3 regions of the Paeniglutamicibacter psychrophenolicus genome follow, and region 2 is predicted to be linked to each of the others. Evidence: riboswitches for the same ligand, from Rfam matches in the RefSeq annotation. Region 2 holds a riboswitch; each other region holds the start of a gene.
What was found. A riboswitch is a leader RNA that binds a small molecule or an ion and turns the genes downstream of it on or off. The one in region 2 is predicted to bind S-adenosylmethionine.
Positions count from the first base shown of each region.

Region 1: it holds a riboswitch for S-adenosylmethionine, as region 2 does, so the genes downstream of both, JOF46_RS20995 (hypothetical protein) here and JOF46_RS01260 (acyl-CoA dehydrogenase family protein) in region 2, are expected to answer to the same signal.
Region 3: it holds a riboswitch for S-adenosylmethionine, as region 2 does, so the genes downstream of both, JOF46_RS20005 (methylenetetrahydrofolate reductase) here and JOF46_RS01260 (acyl-CoA dehydrogenase family protein) in region 2, are expected to answer to the same signal.

Region 1 covers NZ_JAGIOE010000001.1:4,668,761-4,672,991, reverse strand. Annotated here, with positions in the region: gene JOF46_RS21005 (DUF222 domain-containing protein) at 1-426, opposite strand, end outside; gene JOF46_RS21000 (VIT1/CCC1 transporter family protein) at 623-1,726, opposite strand; gene JOF46_RS20995 (hypothetical protein) at 1,968-2,240, opposite strand; SAM riboswitch class IV at 2,261-2,372, opposite strand; gene JOF46_RS20990 (DinB family protein) at 2,385-2,963, opposite strand; gene JOF46_RS20985 (sodium:solute symporter family protein) at 3,058-4,231, opposite strand, start outside.
Region 2 covers NZ_JAGIOE010000001.1:307,383-311,613, reverse strand. Annotated here, with positions in the region: gene acs (acetate--CoA ligase) at 1-1,187, opposite strand, end outside; SAM riboswitch class I at 1,193-1,283, opposite strand; SAM riboswitch class I at 1,704-1,800, shown strand; gene JOF46_RS01260 (acyl-CoA dehydrogenase family protein) at 1,807-3,144, shown strand; gene JOF46_RS01255 (LLM class flavin-dependent oxidoreductase) at 3,226-4,231, shown strand, end outside.
Region 3 covers NZ_JAGIOE010000001.1:4,453,929-4,458,159, forward strand. Annotated here, with positions in the region: gene metE (5-methyltetrahydropteroyltriglutamate--homocysteine S-methyltransferase) at 1-1,185, opposite strand, end outside; gene JOF46_RS20005 (methylenetetrahydrofolate reductase) at 1,241-2,167, opposite strand; SAM riboswitch class I at 2,274-2,396, opposite strand; gene JOF46_RS20010 (helix-turn-helix transcriptional regulator) at 2,820-3,656, opposite strand; gene ilvD (dihydroxy-acid dehydratase) at 3,734-4,231, shown strand, end outside.

The DNA.
Region 1 (4,231 bases), 4.4 Mb from region 2:
AAGGAGCCGGAAGTCGTTGGTGCGATTGGTCCCGCCCGTCGGGGACAGGTGCAGGGCCAGGGCAACGTCCCCGCTGGAGCCCCAGGCGGGGTTCTTCTCCCTGATCCCGGCGCGCTTCCGATCGGCAACCAGGCAGTCTTGGTAGGCGACACTGTGGTCGGCCTGCTTCGCCGTGGCGGCGCATTTCAAGGTCTCCAGGGCGCCAACTGCGGCCACCGCGTCATGGGTGCCGGTCAGCACCGGGGCCGCGTTCACGGCGGCGGCCAGGGACAGGATCCCCTCGGTGCCGGTGTGGGCCAGATGCTCGGCAACCAGTGCATCCATATCCGCACCGTCGGCCAGCAACGTTTCGTAGCCCAGGTCCTTCCCGGCTCCACCTGTGGCGGTGCCGGCTGAAGGGATGCCGCTCGATGACGTCGTTGCCATGTCTCCATTGTAGAACCGGGAATCGGGAAATGGAACAGTTTCTCAAGGAATTTAGAAAATATATTCGAGTCCTGTTGTGGACGATTTCTCCTCCGTACAAATGCCCCTTCGCTGGGCAACCGGGAGGAAAGGGCGCCGCCAGATCCCCGACCTTGGGGGATGGCAGCGCCCTGACATGGATTTTGCGGGGAAACCGCTAGGCCACGGATCCACCGAAGAGCAGCCCCAGGGCGTAGGTGACGCCCGCGGCGCCCAGGCCGATGGCCAGCTGGCGCAGCCCGCGCTTGGTCGGGGAAGCACCGGAGAGCAGGCCGACCACGCCCCCGGTGAGCAGCAGGGCGATGCCCACCAACAGCGCGGAGAGCATGATGGCAGGGGTTCCGCCCATGCCGAAGATGAACGGCAGGATCGGGATCACCGCGCCGGAGGCAAAGAAGCAGAACGACGAGGAGGCAGCTCCCATGGCCGAGCCGATTTCCTCGTGTTCCTGCGCCTCGGCGATGTCGGCCAGTTCGGGCTGAAGCGACAGCGAGGGGTTGCAGTCGCAGGAGTAGATGCCCATGCGTTCGGCGGCACGGTGGGCCGCGTCCTCGTCGCTCATGCCTCGGGCCTTGTAGACCAGCACCAGCTCGTTGGCGTCCAAATCCAGGTCCGGGGCGGCGGCCAGGGTCACCTGGGTGGGCTTGGACGCGGAGAGCAGCTCGCGCTGCGAGCGCACCGAGACGTACTCGCCGGCGGCCATCGACAGGGCGCCGGCGAGCAGTCCGGCAATGCCGGAAAAGAGCACCATCGAGGTGGCCACCCCGGTCGCGCCGATGCCCATGACCAGGGCGAGGTTCGAGACCAGGCCGTCGTTGGCGCCAAAGACCGCGGCGCGGAAGTTGCCCGAAAGCTGGTTGCGGCCCCGGGTGGCCAGGCCGCGCACGACCTCCTCGTGGACCAATTCGTCGGCGGCCATCTGGCGGCTGGCGTCGGTGTCCCCGGCATAGGGGGAGTTGCCCTCGGCGCGCTGGGCCAGGGCCAGCACGAAGACCGAGCCGAAGTGCCGGGCCAGGAAGCGGAGCATGGTGCGGCGGATCGAGGGGCTCATGGCCTTGCCGGCATGTTCGCCCAGCAGCGTGCGCCAGTGTTCCTCGTGGCGGGTTTCGGCCTCGGCCAGTCCCAGGAGGACCGCGCGTTCCTCGCCTTGGCGCTTGTTGGCCAGTTCGCGGTAGACCGCGCCCTCGGCGACTTCGTCGGCCAGGTACTTGCGCCAGCGTTTGATCTGGGCTGGGGTGGGGGTCGGCGCTTGCGGCGTCATGCTCTCATCCTCGTGTGGGCGTTCACGGCCTCGGGAGGCCATGCGATGGGGAGGCCCAGCGGGATTGTTTCTTGGGTGCGTTGGACCTCGGGCCACCAGTGTGTGGACCGAAGGTCTCGTTCGCCCGGACCAGGCGTTGCCGCCTCTGGCCCTGGGTGGATTGCCGGGTTACGACGTTGTAACCAGTATGTCGACGCACCGCTGTCCCGCCGCTGCCGGCGGGTCTGGGAACTACTCCCCTTCAACCCACGAGTGTAGCGTTCGGAAGGGTCCGGGAGAATTCGCTGAGGCTAAAAATCCGGGTCTGGCCAGTGGCGCAACCGGCCTTCGGGATGCGCACCACCAGTGCCCGGGCGTCGGGGTTCCAGCGCGGGGAGGCGACCGCGTTGGCCAGGTCCGCGGCGAGGGCTTCGGCCTCCGCGACGTGGAAGCGCAGCCAGGTGCCGTGGATGCGAAGTTCGAGGACCGAGCGGTGCACATCGAGCAGGGGCAGGACGGGGATGGAAGGTGCCATGGCGGGACGGGACGGCCTTTCGCTAGCTCTTGCCGGGGCCAAATGGACCGCGGCCGCTTCTTCATCCGAACCACCCATGAACCTGGGGTTGGTGCGCGTCTTAGTCGGAGCTTGCCGACGCGTCTCGTGAAGCTGGGTCCCACATTACCGCGATTCGGAGGCGCGCAGGATCTTTTCGTGTAGTTCGTTCCACGCAATGTCGTCATACGGCGGCATGTTGTCGTTGTCCCGGCGCATCCCGGTGGACCCGTCGATGAGCTCGCGCAGGATGTCGGCGTGCCCCGCATGGCGCGCGGTTTCCACGTTCATGTGCAGCATCAGCCGCCCGAGGGTGGTGTGGCGCCGTTCCCCGGGCCACCACGGAACGGTTGCCGGGGCGTCCAGGGACAGCGCGGCGATGTTGCGGTTCGCAGCCTCGATGGCCCGCCGGTAGAAGGCCAGGACCTCGGCGCACGGGACATCGGCCGAAACCCACATGTCCGCGCTGTCATCCGCATCGGCCTCCAGCGCCGCGTAGTGCTCGTCCGCGATGCTGAAGCCGAGGCATTGGACGAAGTATCCGTACTCCACGAACCCGAGGTGCTGGATCAGGCCCAGGATGCTGGTGCCCGTGGGCACCATGGGCCGTGTCAGCTCCTTGTCGCCGAGCCCCTCGGCCTTCCAGAGCATGGCTTGGCGGGAGTTGTTCAGGTACGTCGCCAGGTGGTCCTTGAAATCGTCCATGGGCCCAGCCTAGGAGCGCGGGGGCCGGTTGGGAATGGCCCCCTCCGGCGCGGTGCGCCAGAGGGGGCCATCGGTGGTGCGGTGCCGAAGGGACCTAGCGTCCGGAAACCTCGGAGAGGTCCACGCCCTCGGTGTCGCCCTGCCCGGCGACCCGCGCGTTCCAGTTGGTGATGACGGAGGGCTCGGTGGGCCGGGTCAGCAGCGAGACCACCACGTAGACCAGTGCCGAGGCGACAAGGCCGAAGTAGATCGGCTCGTTGGCGTAGATGCCGTCGAAGCGGTTCTCCGCCTGGATCTCCAGGGTGATCATGGTGCCCAGCGTGACGATGGTTCCGGCGGCCATGGAGGCGGCGGCGCCCAACCCGTTGCCGCGCTTCCAGATGAGCCCGCCGATGATGGCCACCAGCAGGCCGCCGACCAGGATGTCGTAGGCGATGGTCAGGGCCGCGACCACGTCGGAGACCATGATGGCCAGCACGATGGCGACCACGCCCAGCAGCAACACCCAGATGCGGTTGGCGCGCACGTCGTGCTCCGGGTTCTCGTTGGTGTTCACGTGCATCTGCTTGCCGAACCAGCTGGCCACGAACGGGGTGACGTCGGTGCGGGCAACGGTGGCCGCGGCAATCAGCGCGCCCGAGGCGGTGGACATCATCGCGGCGACGGCCGCGGCCAGCACCAGTCCGCCGATCGCGACGGGCAAAAGCTGGGTGGCAACCTCGGCGTAGACGACGTCCTTGCCGAGGTTGGCCACGTCGATCTCCGGAAGGGCGACGCGGGCGGCCAAGCCGATGACCGCGCCCGCTGCGCCGTAGAGCACGCAGTAGATGCCGGCGGTGGTGCCGCCCCAGCGGGCCACGGTCGGGGTCTTGGCGGTGAAGACGCGCTGCCAGATGTCCTGGCCGATGAGCAGGCCCAGGGTGTAGACCACGAAGTAGGTGATGATGGTCTGGACGCCGATGCCGTCCCAGGTGAAGAACTCGGCGCCGACGCGCTCACGGATCCCGGACATGCCGCCGGCTGCGTTCAATGCGAAGGGAAGCATCAGGAAGAAGATGCCCACGGTCTTGATGACGAACTGCACCTGGTCGGCCAGGGTGATCGACCACATGCCGCCGATGGTGGAGTAGATGACCACGATGACCCCGCCAATGGCGATGGCCATCCAGCGTTCCCAGCCGAAGAGGACCACGAAGATCGTCGCGTAGGCGCTGGTGGAGGTGGCGCAGAGCATCAGCGTGTAGGCGAGCATGACGACGCCCGAGGTG
Region 2 (4,231 bases):
ACCTGGCTGCGCAGCCAGCGCCATGCCTCCGGGTTCACGGCCTCGCCCACGGTTCCGGCCAATCGGATCGAGGACAGGTCGTAGTCGGCAGGGACCCCCTCGGGGAACCAGCCCATCAGCGAGCGCACCAGGGTGGGCGCGGTGTAGTAGCTGGTCACGCCGTAGCGCGCGATGATCTCGAAGTGGCGCCCGGGGTGAGGGGCGTTGGGCACGCCCTCGTAGATGACCTGCGTGACGCCGTTGGACAGCGGCCCGTAGATCTCGTAGGTGTGCGCGGTGACCCAGGCCAGGTCCGCAGTGCACCAGTGGACATCGTTTTCCCGCTGCGCGGGGTCCGGATGGGAGAAGAGGAACTCGTGGCTCCAGGAGGCCTGCGTCAGGTAGCCCCCGGTGGTGTGGACCAGGCCCTTGGGCTGGCCGGTGGTGCCGGAGGTGTACATGATGAACAGCGGGGTCTCGGCGTCGAATGCCTCGGGGGAGTGCTCCTTGCTCGCCGTGTCGACGGTTTCGTGCCACCACACGTCCCGGCCTTCGGTCCAGGCGATCTCGTTCCCGGTGCGCCGGAGCACCAGCACGTGTTCGATGCTGTTCTCCCCGGAAACCGCGGCATCGGCGTTGTCCTTGACCGGCACGGCCTCGCCGCGGCGGAACTGCCCATCGGTGGTGACCAGCAGCTTCGCGCCGGTGTCTTCGACGCGGAACCTCAGCGCCTCTGCGGAAAAGCCGCCGAAGACCAGCGAGTGCACCGCGCCGATGCGCGCGCAGGCCAGGGTGATGACCACGGTTTCCACGAGCACGGGCAGGTAGATGACCACGCGGTCGCCCTTGCCCACGCCCAGGGCGAGCAGCGCGTTGGCGGCCCGGGACACCCGGTCCTGCAGGTCCTGGTAGGTGACGGTCGTCCTGTCGCCGGGCTCGCCCTCGAAGTGCAGGGCGACCTTGTCGCCGCGCCCGGCTTCCACGTGGCGGTCCACGCAGTTGTAGGCGGCGTTGAGCTTGCCGCCCTCAAACCAGCGAAGCTCGGGCCCGCGCCGGGCCTCGGCATCGACACCGGTGCTCGAGTGGATGGTGTGCCAGTCCTCGGACCAGCTCAGGCGCCGCGCCGCGGCATCCCAGAACGCGAGGCGTTCGTCTTCGCTCCACAAGGTTTCCTCGGCAGCGAGCACGGGCAAAAGGGTTTCAGGCATTTTGTTCTCCATCGGTTCTGGCGTTAGCACTTCACCTGACGGAGGTGGTTGCTGCGGCGTCAGGGAGCCAGATCTCTCGGCCGCTCGGGATGGGTAGTTTCATTCATCAAACTCGATGGCGTGTCACGGGAGCAAACCGACCGTAATGTGACGGAACGTTCGATGTCAGGCTTTTCTTGGTTTCAAGGTCGAATAATCTTCGTATAAATCGAAAATTATCGAATGGCGGAAACGCTGCGAATCAGTGTTCCCGGTGCAGCTGGCACCCGGGAAGGACACTGGAAGTCTCATGCCACCATCCTATTTGCCAATGATTGTACGGCCGACGGGGTTTTTCGGCAGGTCCGAGGGATATTGGCAGATGCTTCGAATGAATGGCCTGAAGAACGCCGCACATCCGATGATTCCCGCGGGCCGGACTGAGTTGGTGGATCGCCATCCAGCCGGTGGCGCAGGGCCCAATTGTGACGATCCGAGTTGTCACCCCTGCGCCGCGGCGTGTAGAAATATGACCAACAACCATCCAGAGCGGCCGAGAGATCTGGCTCCATGACGCCGCAGCAACCCCTCCCCTTGATTGGGCGGTAGGTGCTCACGCCAGAACCGATGGAGAGAAATCATGGCTGTCGAGTCTTTCAACGATGCACACAATGTCGAAGCGGATCCGAACATTTTCGGGGCCGTCAATCTAGACGCGTTCACCGGCAACACCCCTGCCAGGCACCTGCTCAAGCTCACCCCCGGAGTCCCCAAGGACGGGCACTACGACGAGCTGGCCGCAATCTTCCGCCCGGTCTTCGCCAAGATCGCTGCCGGGGCCAGCGAGCGCGACGCGAACAGGACACTTCCCTTCGAGCCGGTCGGCTGGCTCAACCGCGAGCGCTTCGGGGCCCTGCGCATCCCGGCGGCCGAGGGCGGCTACGGGGCCAGCCTGCTGGATTTGTTCCGCCTGCTCATCGAACTGGGCGAGGCCGATTCGCAGGTCGCACACCTCTGGCGTTCGCACATCGGCTTCGTGGAATCCGTGCTGCAGCTCGAAGACGTCGCCCTGCGGCACCGCTGGGTCGAACGCATCGTTGCCGGACAGATCGTCGGCAATGCCTACACCGAACGTGGCGGAAACCGGTTGGGCACGCTGAATACGACCATCGCCAAGAATGGGGAGCGCTGGATCCTCAACGGCGAAAAATACTATTGCACCGGCACCATCTACGCCGACTGGGTCGCCGTCGCCGCGGCTCACCCCACCCGCGCCGGACGGCAGATCGCCGTGGTCTCCACCCAGCACTCCGGCGTGAAGATCTTTGATGATTGGGACGGCTTCGGCCAGCAGCTCACCGGGACCGGATCGACCACGTTCGAGAACGTCCCGGTCGACACTGTCCTTCCCGAGGAGCAGCAGATCAACGATCCGGAATCCGCGATCTTCCAGCTGGTGCTCCTGGCGGTACAGGCCGGGATCACCCGCGCGGCGCTCAACGACGTGCGCTCCGCCGTCCAGGCCCGCACCCGGTCGTTCAGCACCGGAACCGGGGTGCCGGTGCGCGAGGAGCCACAGGTCCTGCAGCTGGTCGGGGAGATTTCCGGCACCGCGTTCGCGGTTGATTCCATCGTCCTGGCGGCGGTTGCGGAGATCGAGGTCGCCCTGGCCGACACGTCGCTGAGCGCGGCCGAGCGCTTCGCGGTCTGCGAGCTCTCGGCGGACCGGGCCCAGGCCATCGTGCAACCGCTGGCGCTCTCCGCTGCGACCAAGCTCTTTGACGGGTTGGGCGCCTCGGCAACCGCCACGAGCTGCAACCTCGACCGGCACTGGCGCAACGCCCGCACCGTGGCCACGCACAACCCGGCGATCTACAAGTCGCGGATCATCGGCGACTACGAGGTCAACGGCGCGGCGCCCCAGCAGCTGAACGCCATCGGCGACGTCGGCCCGACCCCGGCCACCGCACTGCCCTAGGCATCCCGCCCCCAGAACCCACACCGCCGGCCCGTCCCGTACCGGACCGACAACCACCCGACACTCCCGCAAAGGACAACCATGAGCACGACGCCGGCCACACGCCAGATCCGATTCAACGCCTTCGACATGAACTGCGTGGGACACCAGTCCCCGGGTTTGTGGAAGCACCCCAAGGACCAGTCAGCCCGCTACAAGGACCTGTCCTACTGGACCGACCTGGCCAAGACCCTGGAAAAGGGCAAGTTCGACGGCATCTTCATCGCCGACGTGTTGGGCACCTATGACGTCTTCGGCGGCTCCAACGAGGTTCCGCTGCGTGCCGGCACCCAGGTCCCGGTCAACGACCCGTTCATGCTCGTCTCGGCCATGGCCTCGGTGACCGAGAACCTCGGCTTCGGCGTCACCGCCGGCACCGCCTATGAGCACCCGTACCCGTTTGCCCGCCGCCTGGCCACCCTTGACCACCTGACCAAGGGTCGCATCGGCTGGAACGTGGTCACCGGCTACCTGCCCTCCGCCGCCCGGAACATGGGCCAGGAAGACCAGCTCGAGCACGACGAGCGCTACAACCACGCCGACGAGTACATGGAGGTCGTGTACAAACTGCTCGAGGGCTCCTGGGAAGAGGACGCGGTGGTGCGCGACGCCGAGCGCGGCATCTTCACCGACCCGGCCAAGGTCCACGAGATCAAGCACGAGGGCAAGTACTTCAAGGTCCCGGGCATCGCGATCACCGAGCCCAGCCCGCAGCGCACCCCTGTCGTCTTCCAGGCGGGCACCTCGCCGCGCGGGCTGAAGTTCGCCTCGGAGAACGCCGAAGCCGTCTTCGTGACCTCCCCGACCAAGGAACTGCTCAAGGCCACCGTCACCAAGATCCGCGACGAGGTCGAGGCCGCCGGCCGCGACCGCTACGATGTGCGCATCTACGCCATGCAGACCATCATCACGGACGTGGACTCCGCAGCGGCCCAGGCAAAGTTCGAGGACTACAAGTCCTACGCCGACATCGACGGCGCCCTGGCCCTGATCTCGGGCTGGATGGGCATCGACCTGTCCACCTACGGTCCGGACGACGTCATTGGCG
Region 3 (4,231 bases), 4.1 Mb from region 2:
GATCGCCGATTCACCCTCGGAAAGGCCCTTGGCCAGGGTGATGACCTCGGCGACCTTCTGGTTGGCGAAGGCGAGCCATTCGGGAAGGTGGGCCGGAAGGTTGGCTTCCAGGGCGACATCGTGCGGGACGTGCTGCAGCGAGGTGGCGGTGCCCACGGCCAGGGCGCCGTTGGCCTTTTCGACCTCGGTGCGCAGGGACTTGAGGATGTCCAGCGAGGCGGAGAGGTTGTTGCGCCAGATGTTGCGCGAGTCCACGATTCCGGCCACCAGGGTGGAGCCGGCCAGCTCGCCGAGGAATTCGGCGGTCGGGAGGGCACCGCGGACCAGGTCGGCGTGCACGGCCTCGACACCGGCGCGGGCCAGCAGGCCCTGGGTGGCACCCGGGCGGGTCGGTTCCCCGGCGGTGCCGTAGCCGAAGGTGACCAGCAGTGCCGGTCGTTCGGTGGCGGCTGCGAGCTTGGTGTAGACGGTCTCGGCGAGTGCGCCGGGAACTGCCAGCTCGGCGCCACGGTCGGTGACCAGGCCCGGCTCGTCCAGCTGCACCCACGGTGCTCCGGCGGCGGCGAGCTCGGCGAGGATCTGTGCGTAGGCTGCCACGACCTCATCGATGCGGGTCAGCGGGTCGAAGCCGGCGGCTGCGCCGTCCTCGGCCTTGGCCAGCAGCAGGTAGCTGATCGGGCCGACCAGGGTGGGGCGGATGGTGGTGCCGTTGGCGGCGTGCGCCTTGAAGTTTTCGACAAGCACCGTGGCGTTGGCCTTGATCGGGGTGGTTTCGCCGATTTCCGGGACCAGGTAGTGGTAGTTGGTGTCGAACCACTTGGTCATTTCCAGCGGGGCGCGGGATTCGTCGCCGCGGGCCAGGATGAAGGAGGCGGCGGTGTCGATGGCGCCGTTGGCATCGGCCAGGTCGGCAAAGCGGGTGGGCAGGGCCGAGAGCGCGAGCGTGGCGTCCAGGACCTGGTCGTAGTAGGCGAAGTCGCCGGGCAGCGAGGCGTCGTCGGGCTTCAGGCCCAGGGCGGCAAGCTTGGAAAGGTTGGCCTTCTGCAACTGCAGGGCAGCGGCGTGCAGCGTGGCCTCGTCGGTCTTCCGGGCCCAGTGGGCCTCAAGGGCCTTCTTCAGTTCGCGGTTCGGCCCGATGCGCGGGTAGCCGAGGACGGATGCGGCGGGGAAGGTTGGCTTCGACATGGTGGATCTCCTTGGTGTTGTTGACGTTTTTTGAAAGTTGGGAAGAAGGTGTGGGTCAGACCGCTGCGCGGGTGGCCCAGGAGTTGGTGAGGGTGGCGCGGGTCCGCGGCAGCTCGAGCTGCTCGATCACGTCGAGCGAGCCGCGGTGGTCGTTGAAGGTGTAGAGGTGCACGCCCGGCGCCCCGTCGTCGAAGGCCCGGCGGGCCAGGTTCACGGCTGCGTCCACGCCGATGCGGTGGCGTTCGCCCTCCGAGCTTGCGGTTTCCAGGGCGTGGGCCAGGATCGGGTCCGGTGCCACCCCGGTCATCTTGGCCAGGCGGTTCAAACGTGGCAGCGAGTTCAGCGGGATGACCCCGGGGATCACCGGGATGGTGACCCCGGCCCGGCGGGATGACTCCACGAGGTTGGTGTACTCCTCGGGCTGGAAGTACACCTGGGTGATGGCGTAGTTGGCCCCGGAACGTTCCTTGGCCAGCAGCACCTCCACGTCGTGCTCGAAGGACGGGGATTCGGGGTGCTGGATGGGGTAGGCGGCAACGCCCACGCCCAGCCGCCCGCCGGCCAGTGCTGCAGAGTGGTCGGCCTCCACCTCGCGGATCAGTTCGATCAGGTAGCGGGCGAAGGGGAATTCCCCGCGCCATTCCTGCGGGTCGGTGGGCAAATCCCCGCGTAGTGCCAGCACGCCGCGGACCCCGAGGGAGATGAAGTGGCGAATCAGGTTCTGCAGCGATTCGCGGCTCTCCCCCACGCAGGTCAGGTGGGCCAGCGGACGCAGCCGGGTGTTTTGGATGAGGTGCTCGATCAGTTCCAGGGACGCGTTGCGGCGGGCCGGGGACCCCGAGTAGGTCACCGACACGTAGTCGGGATCCGTGGTTTCCAGTGCGGCGATGGTGTTGAAAACACCCTCGGAGGCATCGCGGTTCACCGGCGGGTACAGCTCGTAGGACAGTGACGGCGGTGCTGTTGTCGGTGCAATGCTCATTGAAATTACTCCTCGTCGACACGAGGGAGGCATCAAGGTTCGCCACAAAAGCCCCAGGCACCCGTCAACGGGTTTCCTGCGGCGATGTGAGAGAACGCTGAAAGCGGCTCCATCGCTTCTGGCCTTAGCACCCTCGCCGACGGAAAGTCCCCGCAAAGGGGGAAAATCCATCGGATGATGGTTGCTGCGGCGTCAACGAGCCAGATCTCTCAGCCGCTCTTGATGGTTGATGTATCCATCTTGGGCCAGCCGAAACCACGGATGCAAGGGGTCTGCCGGCCAAGCTGTCACGAACGGTTAAAACACTTCACATGACCGAGCGGCGTCATTTTCGATCGCCACCCGGGGTCACATTGTTACGGGAGGCAATCGGACTGCTTCCCTTGGCCTGCAAGGATTCGGGACTCGGATGTGACGACCAGGAGTTTTCCATGAAGCTTCCGTGACGTCCCGCGGCGCTGCCTGCCGGAACGCTGCCGGGGCCCCGGGCGGCGGCACATGGCCGCGGGCATGCCGCAATTGGGTGCGCGCCAGCCGCCGGCTTCCTCCTGCCGGAGGCGACCGAACCATGGCCGGCGGCGGGAAGCTTGGGGCAATCCCCGACACGGGTGCCCGGCGATTGGGCTGGTGGTTCGGCTTGGCCCGGGCAGCGTCAGGCGGTTTCGTCCGCCAGGAGCTTGCGGATCCGCTCCGCGGTCGGGGTGCCGGGCACCGGCACGTACATCACCAGGTGCAGTTCCGGGGCGTCCGAGGGCACCAGCCGGTGCTGCTCGAAGACCAGCTCACCGGCAACCGGATGCATGAACACGCGCTGCCGGGAGGCAAAGCGCTCCACGCCGCGGTCGGCCCAGAGCTTGGCGAATTGCCCGCTGGCTTCGCCCAGGCGCTTCAGCAGTGTCGTGTGGGCGGCCGATCCGAGGCGGGCGCCGGCCTCGGCACGGAACTCGGCGACAAAGTGCCGCGAGGTTTCTTCCCAGTCGGGCAGCATCTGGCGCAGGTGCGGGTCGGTGAAAATCAGCCAGAGCAGGTTCCGGTCCTCCGGGTCCACCGCGGCTATGCGCGTGTAGAGGCCCGCGTAGGCCCGGTTCCAGCCGGCGATGCCCCAATCGGGGGCGACGGCGAACGCCGGGAAGTCAAAGGCGTCGAGCAGCCGCTGCAGGTGGTCCGGGGCCTGCTCGATGGCCATGACCTCGGCGGAGGGGACGGGCGTGTATCCGCCCATGGCCAGCAGGTACGCCGTTTCGGCCGCGGTCAGGGTGAGCACGCGGGCGATGGATTCGAGCACCTGGCGGGAGGCGTTGATGTCCCGCCCCTGTTCAAGCCAGGTGTACCAGGTGACGCTGACTGCGGCGAAGGCCGCGATCTCCTCCCGGCGCAGTCCCAGCGTGCGGTTGCGCCCGATCGGCGGCAGCCCCAGTTCCGCACGGACGAGGTTGCCGCGCCTGTCCCGCAGGAACTGCCCCAGCTCCCGCCTGCGTTCAACACTCATGACCATAAATCTATCACTGCCACTACTAGTATTAGGAGCGTCTTCCGCCGCGTGGACGGTGCTGGTTGACTTGGATCATGCCTGAATTACGTTCACGAACAGTCACCCACGGCCGCAACATGGTCGGAGCACGCGCGCTGCTCCGAGCCGCCGGCGTCAAGGGCTCCGACTTCGGAAAGCCGATCATCGCCGTTGCGAACAGCTTCACCGAATTCGTCCCCGGACACACCCACCTCCAGCCGGTGGGCCGCATCGTCTCGGACGCCATCATCGAGGCCGGGGGAATCCCGCGCGAGTTCAACACCATCGCCGTGGACGACGGGATCGCCATGGGCCACAGCGGCATGCTCTACTCGCTGCCCTCGCGCGATCTGATCGCCGACTCGGTCGAGTACATGGTCAACGCGCACTGCGCCGATGCACTGATCTGCATCTCCAACTGCGACAAGATCACCCCCGGCATGATGATGGCCGCCATGCGCCTGAACATCCCCACCGTCTTTGTCTCCGGCGGCCCCATGGAAGGCGGCACCGCGATCCTGGTGGACGGCACCGTGCGCAAGCGCCTGAACCTG